DNA from 2 places in the Rhizobium sp. RAF36 genome. Region 2 is predicted to be linked to the other one. Evidence: riboswitches for the same ligand, from Rfam matches in the RefSeq annotation. Region 2 holds a riboswitch; the other holds the start of a gene.
The links. A riboswitch is a leader RNA that binds a small molecule or an ion and turns the genes downstream of it on or off. The one in region 2 is predicted to bind FMN.

Region 1 (7,226 bases), on a different contig from region 2:
CAAGCACAGGGATGAGGGAGGCTTCGGGGAGCTACCCAACGCCAAACACTCCCAAACAGCAAAAAAGCCGGGCTTTCGCCCGGCCTTCCTAATCTCATCCAGCTATCGCCAGCTCAGTTCGTGCCAACAAGGTTGACCGGGAAGAACAGGGTCTCGCCGGAGGAGTCGCTGACGCCGTCGTTGTCGGTGACGGCGTAGGGCTTGCCCGAGGCGTCGAAGGCGAAGCCTTCGAGCTTGTCGAGGACGTAGCCGTTGGTTGCCGTCTTCAGTTCGTCGAGGAAGTCGTGGGCTTCCGCCTTCTTGACGACAGGCAGCTCGCCGCCGAGCTTGGCGGGCTTCAGGTCGGAAATGGCGACCTTGTAGAGCTTCTTCAGCTTGGCAGCATCGCCGACCAAGTTGTCGCGCTCGATGATGTAGACGCTGTCGCCATGAGCGGAGATTTCCGAGAGGCCGACCCAGCCGTTTTCAGACTTGTCGAGCGGGTAGCGAACAGCACCCCATTCCTTGCTCTTCGGATTGTAGGAGACGAGCTTGACGAAGCCCTTCTTGTCGTCCTTCCACTCGCGCTGGACAGCCATCCACAGCGTTGCGTCGTCGCCGGAGCCGACGATCGTCACGCCTTCGAAGCCGTAGCGGATCTCGTTATCCGTCAGTTCCTTCGGCAGCGCGATCTCTTCCTTGATCTCGCCCTTCGGGTTGACGTGGTAGAGAGCGTGCGGCGTGAGCTTCTCGCTATTGCCTTCGGAGGCCAGCCAGAACCAGCCCTTGGCATCGACGGCGATGCCTTCAATGTCGAGCTTCTGGGCAGCCGCACCATCGCGCTTGACTGTCAGCGCGTCGGTGATGAGAGCGGGCTTCTTCGTCGCGTCGATCGTGTAGATCGTCGGCTGATTGCCGAGAACGCTGTCGGAAACGGCAAAGAGCTGGCCGGCCTTTTCAGGAACGGCTGCAAGGCCGGAAAGGGCTGCGAAACCGATCGGGTTGCCGTCCTTCTCCGCCGAGACGATCTGCGGATAGGCCTTCTCGCCTTCGGCACGCTCATAGATCATGACGTGCGAGCGCGGGCCGCCATCTTCGCCGAGATCGACTTCGTTGGCGGTGGCAAACAGGTTGCGGCTCGGGATGGCGACAGCGCCCTCAGGCGAAACGCCCGACGGCAGGATCTGCAGTAGTTCCGGATCGGCACCGGTGTCCTTGAAGACGCCGACGACGGAGGCGCGCTCGGCGAGCAGGAAGAACAGCTGATCGTCGCCGAACTTGGCGGCCTCGAGGCCTTCGGGCTCGACGCCCTTGGCGGACGAGCGTCCCTCCGGATAGTGGCTGAGATGGGCAACGGCGCGCTCGAACGAGGCGCCGGATTCGTAGAGAACCTTGCCGGTCTTGTCGAAGATGGTGAAGCCGCGCGAGCCGCCTTCATAATCGCCTTCGTTGGCGACGACGAGACGGTTGTCGTCCAGCCACTTGACGGCGTCGGGCTCGCGAAGGACGCCCTTCGCTTCGCCGGTGAACTTCAGCTGACCGTCCTTCTTGGTGTCGATACCAGAGAGATCGGTGCTGCCGGCGGTGAAATGCGTCTTCACGGTGCCGGTCTTGCCGTCGATGATGACGATCTCGTTGTTTTCCTGCAGCGTCAGGGCGATTTCGTCCTGACCGTTGAAGGAGACGAATTCGGGCTCCGGATCCTCAGGCGCAACAGCCGAGAGACCCGTCAGGGTGACATGCTTGATGGTGCCGCAATCGACGGCGCCAGCCTTGACTTCGAAGATCACCAGATCGCCTGCCGGCATCTGCGGGATCTTGCCGTCGTTGACGTCTTCATCACGCTCGTTCTCGATGGCGATGGTGCCGAGCGTCTTGTCTTTGTTGAGGGCGATCGAGTCCGGCTGACCGCCGAGGTCGCAGGTATTCTCGATCTTCTTGGTGGCAACATCGACGATCGCCAGACGGCCCGACGGCTTCACCTTGCTTTCGCTGGTGTTGACGGCGACGAGCGCCTTGCCAGCCGTCGAAGTAACCGACGTCGGTTCACCGTCCATCATCAGCGCGCCCAGGGCCTTCGGGGCCTTGGCGTCGGTGATATCGACGAAGCCGATCGCGCCGAGCGGGCTGTCGCTGTAGACAAGCGTGTTGCCGTCATCGGTGGCGGTGATGATTTCGGCGGAGGTCGTCGAAAGCTTGTCCTTGCCTTCGGGCAGGTTCGAAGCGACCGGAAAAGATGCGATGCGGTTGAAAACAGGCTCGGCAGCCGCCGGAAAGGCAACGGAAGCCAGAAGCACGGCAGCGAGCGCTGCCTTGCGCGATGAAATAGTCATGAAATCCCCCATGCGTCGAAAAATCGAAACATGGGGGTTTTGAGGGAAGCGGATGACAGAGGGATGACAGGCGATGCGTTTTGCACCGCTTTGCATCAAGCCCCTGCCCGCTCGCGTCTGATCTCGTTGCGCATGATGAACAGCGAAGCCGTCAAAATCAGCGCTGCACCCAGCCAGAGATAACCTGCCGGCGCATAACCGAAGAACAGCCAGCCCGCGAGCACATTGAGCGGCAGCTTCAGATCGTCGAAGGGCTGAACGTAGGCGGCATCCGCCACCGTATAGGCGAGCGTCAGCAGATATTGCGCAAAGACCGTCAGCAGACCTGCAAAGACGAAGAGCGCGAGGGTGAAACCCTCAGGCAACTCGAAGCCAGCGGCAGCGGCAAGCACGCCGTTGATCGGTGTGAGCAGCACCAGCAGCCAGACAGTGATCGTTTCGGGCTTCTCGATGCCGGTCAGGCTCTTGGTGATCAGCGACGAGGCGCCCCAGAAGAGCGCCGAGAGGATCGGCAGCAGGGCTGCCCAGGTGAAGGCATCCGACCAGGGCCGCAGGATGATCATCGCGCCGGCGAAACCGGCGGCGGTGGCTGCCCAGCGCGCCGGGCCGACACGCTCGCCGAGAAACAGACGGGCACCGAGAATGATGAAGAATGGCGAGGTCATTACCAGCGCGATCGCCTGCCAGATAGGCACCGAAGCGAGGCCGGCGACCCAGGCCTCGACGCCGAGTGCGGCGAGCGCTACGCGAACAATATGGCGCCAGGGATAGGCAGTGCGCATGGCCGACAGACCAGTGCGCTTCAGAAACGGCAGCGAGAAGACCAGCGCAAAAGCATATTGCCAGAATGCGGCAGAGGCAGCGGAAAAGCCCATCTTCATCGTCACCCATTGGGTGACGACATTCAGAATGGAAAAGGCGATGCCCGCCAGCACCATGAAGGCGGCACCGGCCATCGCACGCGACGAGGAAAAGCTAAGGGAAGTCTGATTCATGTCTTTCATCCAGAAAGGGACCAACACAAATCAGGACGCATGAGCGCAGGACGGCTGCCGGGCAGACCCTGCCCCGCATGCGGCTCGCGATCATTCTCTTTCATCCGGACTATACCGTCGGCTCCGGAATTGCACCGGATCTGCTGACCCCTGCCCCTTTGCGGGCAAAGCGCTCGCGGGCTTGGGCCGAAACCCTTACCGCCGGTGGGGACTTTCACCCCGCCCTGAGAACTACCGATCCGTAGTTCAAAGGTCTTCCGCCTGCAAGCCGTCCGAAATGCAAAAAGGGTCCGGCTATCGCCGAACCCTTCAAAACTCCGCCTGCCGGTCTCGTTATCCGGCGGCCAAGCAAAACCGGATTAGCCGTTGACGGCGTCCTTCAGGCCCTTGCCGGGCGTGAACTTCGGCACGTTGCGAGCCGGAATATTGACTTCAGCGCCGGTGGACGGATTGCGGCCCTTGGTGGCAGCGCGATGAGAAACGGTGAAGCTGCCGAAGCCAGCGAGACGTACGTCACCCTTGCTCTTCAGTTCGCCCTGGACAACGTCGAAAACAGCGTCGACAGCAGAGGCAGCGTCTGCCTTGGTCAGGCCAGCTTTTTCAGCAACTGCGGACACGAGTTCATTCTTGTTCATGTTTCCACCCCTTTCAATGGTTTGAAACGACTCAATCTGTAAGCCAGGCACAGAATAGGTTTCATCAGGCCCGCCGCAACCCAAAAGCCCTGCAAATCAAGGAAAAGCAAGCACCTCCATAAGGTTTTCACAAAAAAGGCTGGCGATTTACGCCAGCCTTTTCGGGGATTTGCAGCAATTTGACATAAATGTGGCGAATGCCGCTCAATGAGCGATGCCAGCACCTGTGTCGTCAAGGCCTTCGACCGTTGCAATGACCGGCGTTTCAACCGTTCCATCCCACTCGATCGGCTCCGGCCTGCGGATCAGAGCATGCTTGATCACCTCGCCCATGCGCGATACCGGGATGATCTCCATGTTGTTCTTCACGTTATCCGGAATCTCCGCCAGATCCTTGGCGTTCTCTTCCGGAATGAGCACCTTTTTGATGCCGCCGCGAAGTGCTGCGAGCAGCTTTTCCTTCAGACCGCCGATCGGCAGGACACGGCCGCGCAGGGTGATTTCACCCGTCATCGCCACGTTCTTGTCGACCGGAATACCGGTCATGATCGAGACGATCGCGGTTGCCATCGCAACACCAGCCGACGGACCATCCTTCGGCGTCGCACCCTCAGGCACGTGGACGTGAATGTCCGACTTGTCGAAGCGCGGGGGCTCGATGCCGAAATCGACGGCGCGTGAGCGGACGTAGGATGCAGCAGCCGAAATCGACTCCTTCATCACTTCCTTCAGATTGCCGGTGACCGTCATGCGGCCCTTGCCCGGCATCATCACGCCTTCGATCGTCAGCAGTTCGCCGCCGACCTCGGTCCATGCGAGACCGGTGACAACACCCACCTGATCTTCGCGTTCGGCTTCGCCGTGGCGGAAGCGCGGAACACCCAGATAGGTGTCGATGTTCTCAGCCGTGACATGAACCGACTTCGTCTTGCCCTTGATGATCTCGGTGACCGCCTTGCGGGCGAGCTTCATCAGTTCGCGTTCGAAGTTACGAACACCGGCTTCGCGGGTGTACTGCTGGCTGATCGCCATCAGGGCATCGTCGCTGACCGAGAATTCCTGCGGCTGCAGCGCATGTTCCTTGATGGCCTTCGGCAGCAGGTGCCGCTTGGCGATTTCGCGCTTCTCGTCTTCGGTGTATCCGGCGATACGGATGACTTCCATGCGATCCATCAGGGGCGCAGGGATATTCAGCGTGTTCGCCGTGGTGATGAACATCACGTCCGAAAGGTCGTATTCGACTTCCAGATAGTGGTCCATGAAGGTCGAGTTCTGCGCCGGATCGAGCACTTCGAGCAGAGCCGAAGACGGATCGCCGCGGAAATCCTGGCCCATCTTGTCGATTTCATCGAGCAGGAAGAGCGGGTTGGACTTCTTCGCCTTCTTCATCGACTGGATGACCTTGCCGGGCATCGAGCCGATATAGGTGCGGCGGTGACCGCGGATTTCAGCTTCGTCACGAACGCCGCCGAGCGCCATGCGCACGTATTCGCGGCCGGTCGCCTTGGCGATCGACTGGGCGAGCGAGGTCTTGCCGACGCCCGGAGGGCCGACGAGGCACAGGATCGGGCCCTTGATCTTTGTGGCACGCGCCTGCACGGCCAGATACTCGACGATGCGTTCCTTGACCTTGTCGAGACCGAAGTGATCGGCTTCGAGGATCTTCTCGGCATTGTTGAGATCGGACTTGATCTTCGACTTCTTGCCCCAGGGAATGCCGAGCAGCCAGTCCAGATAATTGCGCACGACGGTGGCTTCGGCCGACATCGGGCTCATCTGGCGCAGCTTCTTCAGCTCCGCGTCAGCCTTTTCCTTGGCTTCCTTCGAAAGCTTGGTCTTGGAGATGCGCTCTTCCAGTTCGGCCATCTCGTCGCGGCCTTCCTCGCCGTCGCCAAGCTCCTTCTGGATCGCCTTCATCTGTTCGTTCAGATAGTATTCGCGCTGGGTCTTCTCCATCTGGCGCTTGACGCGCGAGCGGATGCGCTTCTCGACCTGGAGTACCGAGATCTCGCCTTCCATGAAGCCGAGCGCCTTTTCGAGACGGGCCTTGACGCTGGTGGTTTCCAGCATCTCCTGCTTCTCGGTGATCTTGATCGACAGATGCGACGCAACCGTATCGGCAAGCTTCGAGTAGTCGTCGATCTGGCTGGCAGCGCCGACAACTTCAGGAGAGATCTTCTTGTTGAGCTTCACGTAGCTCTCGAATTCCGAGACGACGGAGCGCGACAGCGCTTCCAACTCGACCGGATCGTCGTGCGGCTCTTCGAGCACATGACCGAGGGCTTCGTAGAAATCTTCGCGGGCCGTATAGGCATCGATCTCGGCGCGCGCACGGCCTTCGACCAGAACCTTGACGGTGCCGTCGGGGAGCTTCAGCAACTGCAGAACATTGGCCACGGTGCCGACATTGTGGATCGCGGACGGATCCGGATCGTCGTCGCTGGCGTTGATCTGGGTTACGAGCATGATCTGCTTGTCAGAGCCCATGACTTCTTCAAGTGCACGGATCGACTTCTCGCGGCCGACGAACAGCGGCACGATCATATGTGGGAAGACTACGATGTCGCGCAGGGGCAAAACAGGATAGGCAACACTGCTCGCTACAGACGTTTTCTTCGTCATTTCTTATTCCTTTCCATCGTCCCGTTTCCGGGCTCTCTGGCGCGGCCGCTTGGGACCCGGCCGGCACTCTCACTTGGGTTACAAGTGGAGGTTCTTCTTACCCTTTTCAAGCCACGCCAACGCTCGCGCTCCCTGCTTGTGACAGACTTATTACAAAGGAACGCCCACACTATGACGCGCGTAACTGTAGTGGCGCTTACCAATTCCGAACCGGCTAAAATACTGGGCCGGAAAACACGCTACGGAATCATTCCATCATTGCCGGGGACGCCGCATTCCGCAACGTCAGGAACAGCGTTTTCAAGCTTCTTCTGCAATAATTAACAGGAGGGCTCCCGGTTCACAAAATAGAAAGGGGCTCGCCGCAGGCAAGCCCCTAAATCTAACCATGCCGTCTACGACTATCAGGCAGAAGCGTTGGCCTTCTCGTCCTGACGGTCAGCGTAGATGTAGAGCGGGCGGGCCGAGCCGCGCGCCACTTCCTCGGAGATGACCACTTCGCGGACACCTTCCAGCGCCGGCAGTTCGAACATCGTGTCGAGCAGGATCTTTTCCATGATCGAGCGAAGGCCGCGGGCGCCAGTCTTACGGACGATCGCCTTGCGGGCGATTTCGCGAAGGGCATCCTCGTGGAATGTCAGTTCCACGTCTTCCATCTCGAA
Region 2 (7,226 bases):
TCAGCCTGATGACGGCTCATCGCGATGTCGATGAACTCGTCAGCCGCGGGCTTTTCCGCAAGACGCGCGGCATCGTGACCGCCGCGGCGACGAACCTGATCGAATCGAGCGACGTCTATCGCTCGAACCGGCAGGCAACGGAGAAAAAGCTGATTGCCGAGGCGGCGATGCAATTCGTCGAGCCCGGGCAGGCGATCTTCTTCGACGATTCGACGACGGTTCTGCAGATGGCGGCGCACCTGCCGTCGAAGGTGCCTGTCACGGCGATCACCAATTCGCTGACGCTGATGAACGCGCTGACGGGCATGCATGACGTGACGCTGCTGGCGCTCGGCGGCCAGTATTACAACTGGTGCAACGCCTTCATGGGCCGGATGACGATCAGCGAGATCAAAGGGCTGCGGGCGGATATCGCCTTCATCTCCATGTCGGCGATCAGCGACGGCACGGTGCTGCATCAGTCGCCGGAGACCCTCGATACCAAGCGCGCCATGTTCGACTGTTCCGTCAAACGCATCCTGCTTGCCGATCACACCAAGTTCGAACGGCGGGCACTCCATAGTTTCGCAGCACTGGACGAGTTCGACGTCGTCATCGTCGACGACAAGACTGACGCCGTGCATATCGACCGCATGCGGTCCAAGGATATCAACGTGGTGGTCGCCAAGAGCGCCGGAGGGCGCTCGTAACCCGGTCACCGGTTGCTGATAGTGAGGAAGGCGAATGCCGAGTCTGCTCGGGATCGATAGTGGCCTGACGGTCACCAAGGCCGTCATTTTCGACATTGACGGCACGCCGCTCGCAGTCAGCAGGCGCCGCGTCACGCAGTTCATTCCCAAGGCGCGCCATATCGAGCGCGACATGGGCGAATTGTGGAGCGCGACGGCCGATGCTATCCGCGAGGCGATCGCGCTCAGCAAGCGCCCCGCAAGCGATATCCAGGGTATAGCCGCCACCGCGCATGGCGACGGCATCTATCTGCTCGACGGGGATCAGCAGCCGCTCGGCCGCGCCATCCTGTCGCTCGACAGCCGGGCAGGGCCGATCGTCAACGAATGGACCGACGGCGATGTCGCCCAGTGCGCCATCGAACTGACCGGCCAGATCCCGCATGTCTCCGCACCCTCGGCGCTGCTCGCCTGGATCCGCGAAATGGAGCCCGAGCGCTACAAGCGCATCGGCCATTTCATCAGCTGCAAGGACTGGCTGCGCTTTTGCCTGACAGGGATCATCGGCACCGATCGCACCGAGGCCAGCACCTCCTTCACCGATGTCAGGACACAGGATTACAGCCAGGATGCGCTGCGGCTCTTCGGTCTACAGAAGCTCGTTCACGCCCTGCCGCCGGCGTCCCGTTCCGATCAGATCGTCGGCCGGGTGACGCGCGAGGCCGCAAATCTGACCGGGCTTGCCGAAGGCACGCCCGTCATGGCAGGTCTGCATGATGTCACCGCCTCGGCGCTCGGCGCCGGGGGATACGGCAAGGGTGTCGTCGCCATCATCGCCGGCACATATTCGATCAACGAAACACTATCATCCGAACCGCGCGTCGACAGGCGCTGGTTCTGCCGTAACGGCATTGCACCCGGCATCTGGAACAGCATGTCGATCTCTCCGGCCTCGACGGCAAATTACGACTGGTTTCTCGACAAGCTCTGTGCCGCCGAGCGGTTGGAGGCCAAGACGAACGGCCGCTCCGTTCACGCGTTACTTGGCCCGGAGATCGATGCGGCATTCAAGCGGCCCTCGACTGCGCTGTTCCATCCCTATCTCTTCGGCTCGCCCTATGGCGCGGAGGCTAGTGCCGGGTTCTTCGGGCTCGGCGGTTGGCACGATCGCGGCGACATGTTGCGGGCCGTGCTTGAGGGTATTGCCTTCAACCACCGCATCCATGTCGATGCGCTCCGCGACGGATTCTCGTTCGACCGGGCTCGTCTGGCGGGCGGCATCTCGCGCAATCCTGCCGTCGTGCAGATGTTTGCCGATATTCTCGGCATGCCGGTTACCGTTACCGAAACGGATGAAGCCGCGGCCTGGGGCGCGGCGCTCTGCGCCGGATCGGGCGCCGGGATCTATGCCGATCCGCAAAGCGATCCGCGCGATACCGCAAGCATAGAGAAGACCTGCCAGCCGGACCCGGCGCGCAGTGCCGACTACGAGAAGCGTTACCAAGTGTTTCGCGAAATCGCCGATGCCATGACACCGCTCTGGCCGAAGATTGCGGCGCTGGCGCCCGATCAGGCTGCAAACTGAAATGAATGATGCCTGCCGCGGCGGGCGATTTAGGACGATGACATCATGACAGCCGATCTGCAGCAGCGCTTCTCCGATCTCGGCGAGGGCGACATCGACGTTCTCATCATCGGCGCGGGCATCAACGGCGCCGGGCTGTTTCGCGATCTCTCGGTGCAGGGCGTCAACTGCCTGATCGTCGACAAGGCGGATTTCGGTTCGGGCACGAGTGCAGCACCTTCACGGCTCATCCATGGCGGGCTGAAATATCTGGAGACCGGCGAATTCGGCCTCGTCGCGCAGTCGACGCTGGAGCGCAATCTTCTGCTCAAGAACGCGCCGCATTGCGTCGAGCCGCTGCCGACCTTCATCCCGGTCTTTTCCTGGACGCGCGGCATCTGGGCGGCGATCCGCACACTCTTCGGCTCCAAGACGGCACCGCGCAGCCGCGGTGCGGTGCTGATCAAGATCGGCCTGCGGCTCTACGACTTCTTCGGCTCGCGCGATCGGGTGATGCCGAAACACCGGCTGATCCTGAAGAAGCAGGCCCGCAAGGAAATGCCGCATGTGACCCCAGCGATCGTCGCCGGCGGCATCTATTATGACGCAAAGATCAGCCGGCCTGAGCGGCTGGTCTATGAACTCGTGCGCGATGGCCTCGATGCCAATCCGAAAAGTCTGGCTGCCAATTTCACCACGATGGAAACGGTCTCAGGCGGATCGCTGACATTCCGGCAGGCCGATGGCCGCGAGTTCGCGGTGAAGCCGAAGCTCGTCGTCAACGCCGCCGGTCCCTGGATCGATCATGTCAACGCTGCACTCGGCGCCCCCTCCAATATGATCGGCGGCACCAAGGGCTCGCATATCCTGCTCGATCATCCCGAACTGGTACGCAGCTTGAACGGCCACATGATCTATTTCGAGGCCGACGATGGCCGCATCTGCCTAGTCTACAGCTACCTCGGCCTGGCGCTGGTCGGCTCGACCGACATTCCGGCCGATAATCCCGATGACGTTCGCTGCGAAGAGCCGGAGACCGACTATTTCCTCGAGAGCGTCCGTTCGCTGCTGCCGACGCTGCGCTTTGACCGCAATCAGATCGTCTATAGCTATAGCGGCATCCGCCCGCTCCCGGCATCGGATGCGACGGCACCGGGCCTCATCAGCCGCGACCATTCCGCACCGGTGAAGGAACCCGAAGGCAACCGCCCGTTCGCGATCGTCTCGCTGGTCGGCGGCAAATGGACGACGTTCCGGGGCTTCGCCGAGGAGGTCGCCGATACCGTTCTCTCCCGCCTGCTGCGGAACCGCAATGAATCGACCCGCTACCTTGCAATCGGCGGCGGTAAGGGCTTTCCCGCCGATGGCGAGAAGCGCGGTCACTGGATCAAGGATCTGGCAGCGAAGGGCGGCGTGACGATCGAGCGCGCCGATGAATTGCTGGGCCGGTACGGCACGACGGCCGCGGCGATCCTCGCATCCGCTTCGGTACATTCCGACGATACGAGACTGACCGGCGCGCCGCAGCACAGCTTCAAGGAAATCGACTGGATCACCCGCAACGAACTCGTCGTTCATCTCGCCGATATCGTGCTACGCCGCACGACGCTGGCAGTCGAGGGGCGCCTGACGATCGAGGGATTGCAGGAAATTGCCACCATCGCCGCGGTTGCGCTCGGCTGGGACGCGGCGCGTGTCGAAAGCGAAATCGTCGACGTCACCGATCAGCTGAGCCGTTTCCACGGCCAGGTGCTGACAAGCACTGCACCGGCTGCGGAACGCGGCAAGGCGCACCGTTTTACGGCGAAGTGATCAATGCGCCGGGGTGATTTCCCGGCGCATTGCCATCAGAGTGCGGCGACGGCGAGATTGCTGCGGGCCTCAAGGATCGCCCGGCAGGCATTGGCCGCTTCCTGACCCTTGATGACGAAGTGGTTCATGAAGAACTCGATATGCGCTTCGCTTTCCTGGAAGTGGTGCGGCGTCAGCACCGCCGACAGCACCGGCACATTGGTATCGAGCTGGACGCGCATCATGCCGTCGAGAACGGTTCCGGCAACGAAGTCGTGCCGATAGATGCCGCCGTCGACGACGAAGGCGCAGCCGAGGATCGCCGCATACTTGCCGGTCCGGGCCAGTGTCTGCGCATGGAGCGGGATTTCAAGCGCGCCCGGCACGTCGAAGATGTCGACCTCCGCCGCGTTGGTGCTCTGCGCCTTCCATGTCGAGATAAAGGAATTCACGCATTGATCGACGATACCGGCGTGCCAGCGGGCACGCACGATGGCGATCCGGTGACCCTGCGGTTTGGTTGCGATTGTCATGTCTCTGCCTTTCAAGGGTGCCATCTCTGGCTGTTGCTTCGAGCCGCCGTGGCGGCCCAATTCTCCCTTGGGCGAACAGCATCAGTCACCTCTCCCTGGAGAGGTTCTGCCTGCATGCTCTCTTCCATCCGGACTATACCGTCGGCTCCGGCATCTCACCGGATCTGCTGACCTTCCATTGCTGGAAGCGCTCGCGGGCTCCGGGGATAACCCCGATACCGCCGGTGGGGAATTGCACCCCGCCCTGAGAACGGGGCGAGGTAAATCCAAAATCGGAAAGAATGCAAGTCCGGAAACCGCGTCAGATGGCCTGTCTGATCAAACCGGCTTGAGATCGCCGATGATGGTCGGAATGAGTTCGGAGACCGTCGGATGGATCGGCACCGACCATTGCAGCACCGGATAGCGGGTTCCGGCATTTATAGCATCGATGATCCCGTGGATCGCTTCGTCGCCTTCGATCCCCAGGAAGGCGGCGCCGAGGATTTCCTTGGTCTCCGCATCGGCGACGATCTTCATGAAGCCCTTAGTCTCGCCACGTTCGTTGGCGCGGCCGACCCGGCTCATCGGCCGTTTCGAGACCAGCACCTTGCGGCCCGAGGCGCGGGCCTGTTTCTCGGTGATCCCGGCGCGGCCGAGCGGCGGGTCGATATAGAGCGCGTAGGCCGGAATGCGGCTGGAGACCTTGCGGTCGCCGCCATCGAGCAGGTTGGCGGCGGCGATCTCGAAATCGTTGTAGGATGTATGCGTGAAGGCGCCATGGCCATTGCAGTCGCCGAGCGAATAGATGCCCTCGACATTGGTCATCAGCCGGTCATCGACGGTGATAAAGCCGCGCTTGTCTGTGGCGACGCCAGCCACTTCGAGGCCGAGATCGCCGGTATTCGGCGTGCGGCCGGTGGCGACCAGCACATGGCTGGCCTGGATATCCGGCTTGCCGGAAATCGAGACAGCGACACCGTCAGCCTCGTTGGCGAAAGCGATGTTCTCCGCGCCGGTGTGAACCGTGATGCCGTCGGAAACGATGATCTCTTCGATCGCATCCGAAACATCCTCGTCTTCGCGGGACGCGAGCTTAGGGCCGCGCTCGATAACGGTCACCTCGGCGCCGAAGCGGCGGTACATCTGTGCGAATTCAAGGCCGATATAGCTTCCGCCGATCACCACGAGATGGCGGGGCAGGGTGTCGAGCTGAATGATCGAGGTGCTGGTGAGATAATCGATATCGGCAAGGCCTGGAAAGTCCGGGATAGTCGGGCGGGCGCCGACATTCAGGAAGATCAGCGGCGCGGTCAGCGTCTCGCCGTTCACCTCGACGGTTTTCTGGCCGGTGAATTTCGCATGACCATAGATGACCTCCATGGTCTTCATGCCCGAGAACCAGCCGATCAGGCCGTTGCGGGCGTTCATGGTCACCGTCTCGGCGCGCTTGCGCACCGTGTTCATGTCGATATCGATGGCGCCGGAAATCCTGACGCCGTAGTCGCCGCCGGTCCGGGCCACATGCGCGGCGCGGGCACTGGCGACCAGCGTTTTTGTTGGCATGCAGCCGGCATTGACGCAGGTGCCGCCGAGATATTTGCGCTCGATCAACGCCACCTTCATGCCCTTCTCAGCCATGCGGGCAGCGAGAAAGGGGCCGGCCTGACCAGCCCCGATGAAGATGGCGTCGTAAGTCTTCATGCGACGGCCGATACGATCAGGAGCGCGCCGACGATGGCGATTGCGTCCTCGATGAGGGCGGCGGGCGTATCCTTGCCGAAGGCGGCAGCAAGCTTGCCGCGGACGGCTGCACCGCCGAGCGTTCCAACGACCGCGCCGACGATACCAGCAATCAGGCCGCCCACCAGCGAGCCACCGGATGCGCCGATCGTGGCGCCGGTCAAAGCGCCCATGATGATGCGGGCGCCGAACTGCATCGGCACCTTGCGGCTTGGCGTGGTCGGCAGCTGGTCGGTGATCAGCTCAACGGCGGCCAGCACCGTGAAGATCCACGGCGTCCACTTGTAGCCCATGAACGCGAGCGGCGTCTGCGATACGTCGAACCAGCCGAGGGCTGCGCCCCATGCGACGGCGGCCGGTGCGGTCATGGCCCGAAGGCCGGCAATGATACCGATCAAAAATGCAAGAAATAGAAGCATGCGAGGGGTCCCCTTCCTCTGCGAATGCCGAAACGGCACGGCCAGCGTGGCATAAAGCTCTACCGGTTGCAATTGGGGGATACGGCTCTACCGGCCGAGCGCCTGCAGCGCTTCTTCGGCGGCCCGAAGCCCGCTTTCATAGGCGCCGTGCGCGGTCGAAAAATCGGTGCGGTTGGTCGCTTCGCCGGCGAAGAAGATGCGGTTGTCGAACGGCCGTGCTAAGGCCTGCCGCGCCGCAGCGTGGCCGGGCAAGGCATGGCTGTAGCCGCCGCGGATCGAGGGGGTGTTGGTCCAATCGGACGCGGCAAGCGGGCGAAGTTCCCTGTGAATGCCGGAGCCGAACAGCGCCGAAAGCTCCTCCATCGCACGCGGGAAAGCCGCTTCCGGGTTTTCGGCCACGGCGCGGGCGCCTCTTCCGCCGAGGAAGACCTCAATGACGGGCTTGCCGAAGGGGCGGATATAGTAGCTTGCCGTTTTGGGATCGCGCGGATTGCCGATCACATGGCTTTCGTCATCGAAACTGTGACCG

Region 1: another riboswitch for FMN. It lies ahead of AB4Z25_RS18510 (DMT family transporter); the one in region 2 lies ahead of AB4Z25_RS17575 (6,7-dimethyl-8-ribityllumazine synthase).

Annotation. Positions count from the first base shown of each region.
Region 1 is NZ_JBFREC010000005.1:97,258-104,483, forward strand. It holds gene AB4Z25_RS18505 (esterase-like activity of phytase family protein) at 114-2,312, opposite strand; gene AB4Z25_RS18510 (DMT family transporter) at 2,408-3,316, opposite strand; FMN riboswitch at 3,396-3,543, opposite strand; gene hupB (DNA-binding protein HupB) at 3,667-3,942, opposite strand; gene lon (endopeptidase La) at 4,147-6,564, opposite strand; gene clpX (ATP-dependent Clp protease ATP-binding subunit ClpX) at 6,969-7,226, opposite strand, start outside.
Region 2 is NZ_JBFREC010000004.1:497,122-504,347, forward strand. It holds gene AB4Z25_RS17560 (DeoR/GlpR family DNA-binding transcription regulator) at 1-689, shown strand, start outside; gene AB4Z25_RS17565 (FGGY-family carbohydrate kinase) at 724-2,253, shown strand; gene AB4Z25_RS17570 (glycerol-3-phosphate dehydrogenase/oxidase) at 2,299-4,044, shown strand; gene AB4Z25_RS17575 (6,7-dimethyl-8-ribityllumazine synthase) at 4,080-4,556, opposite strand; FMN riboswitch at 4,669-4,812, opposite strand; gene AB4Z25_RS17580 (FAD-containing oxidoreductase) at 4,875-6,239, opposite strand; gene AB4Z25_RS17585 (DUF4126 family protein) at 6,236-6,697, opposite strand; gene AB4Z25_RS17590 (flavin monoamine oxidase family protein) at 6,785-7,226, opposite strand, start outside.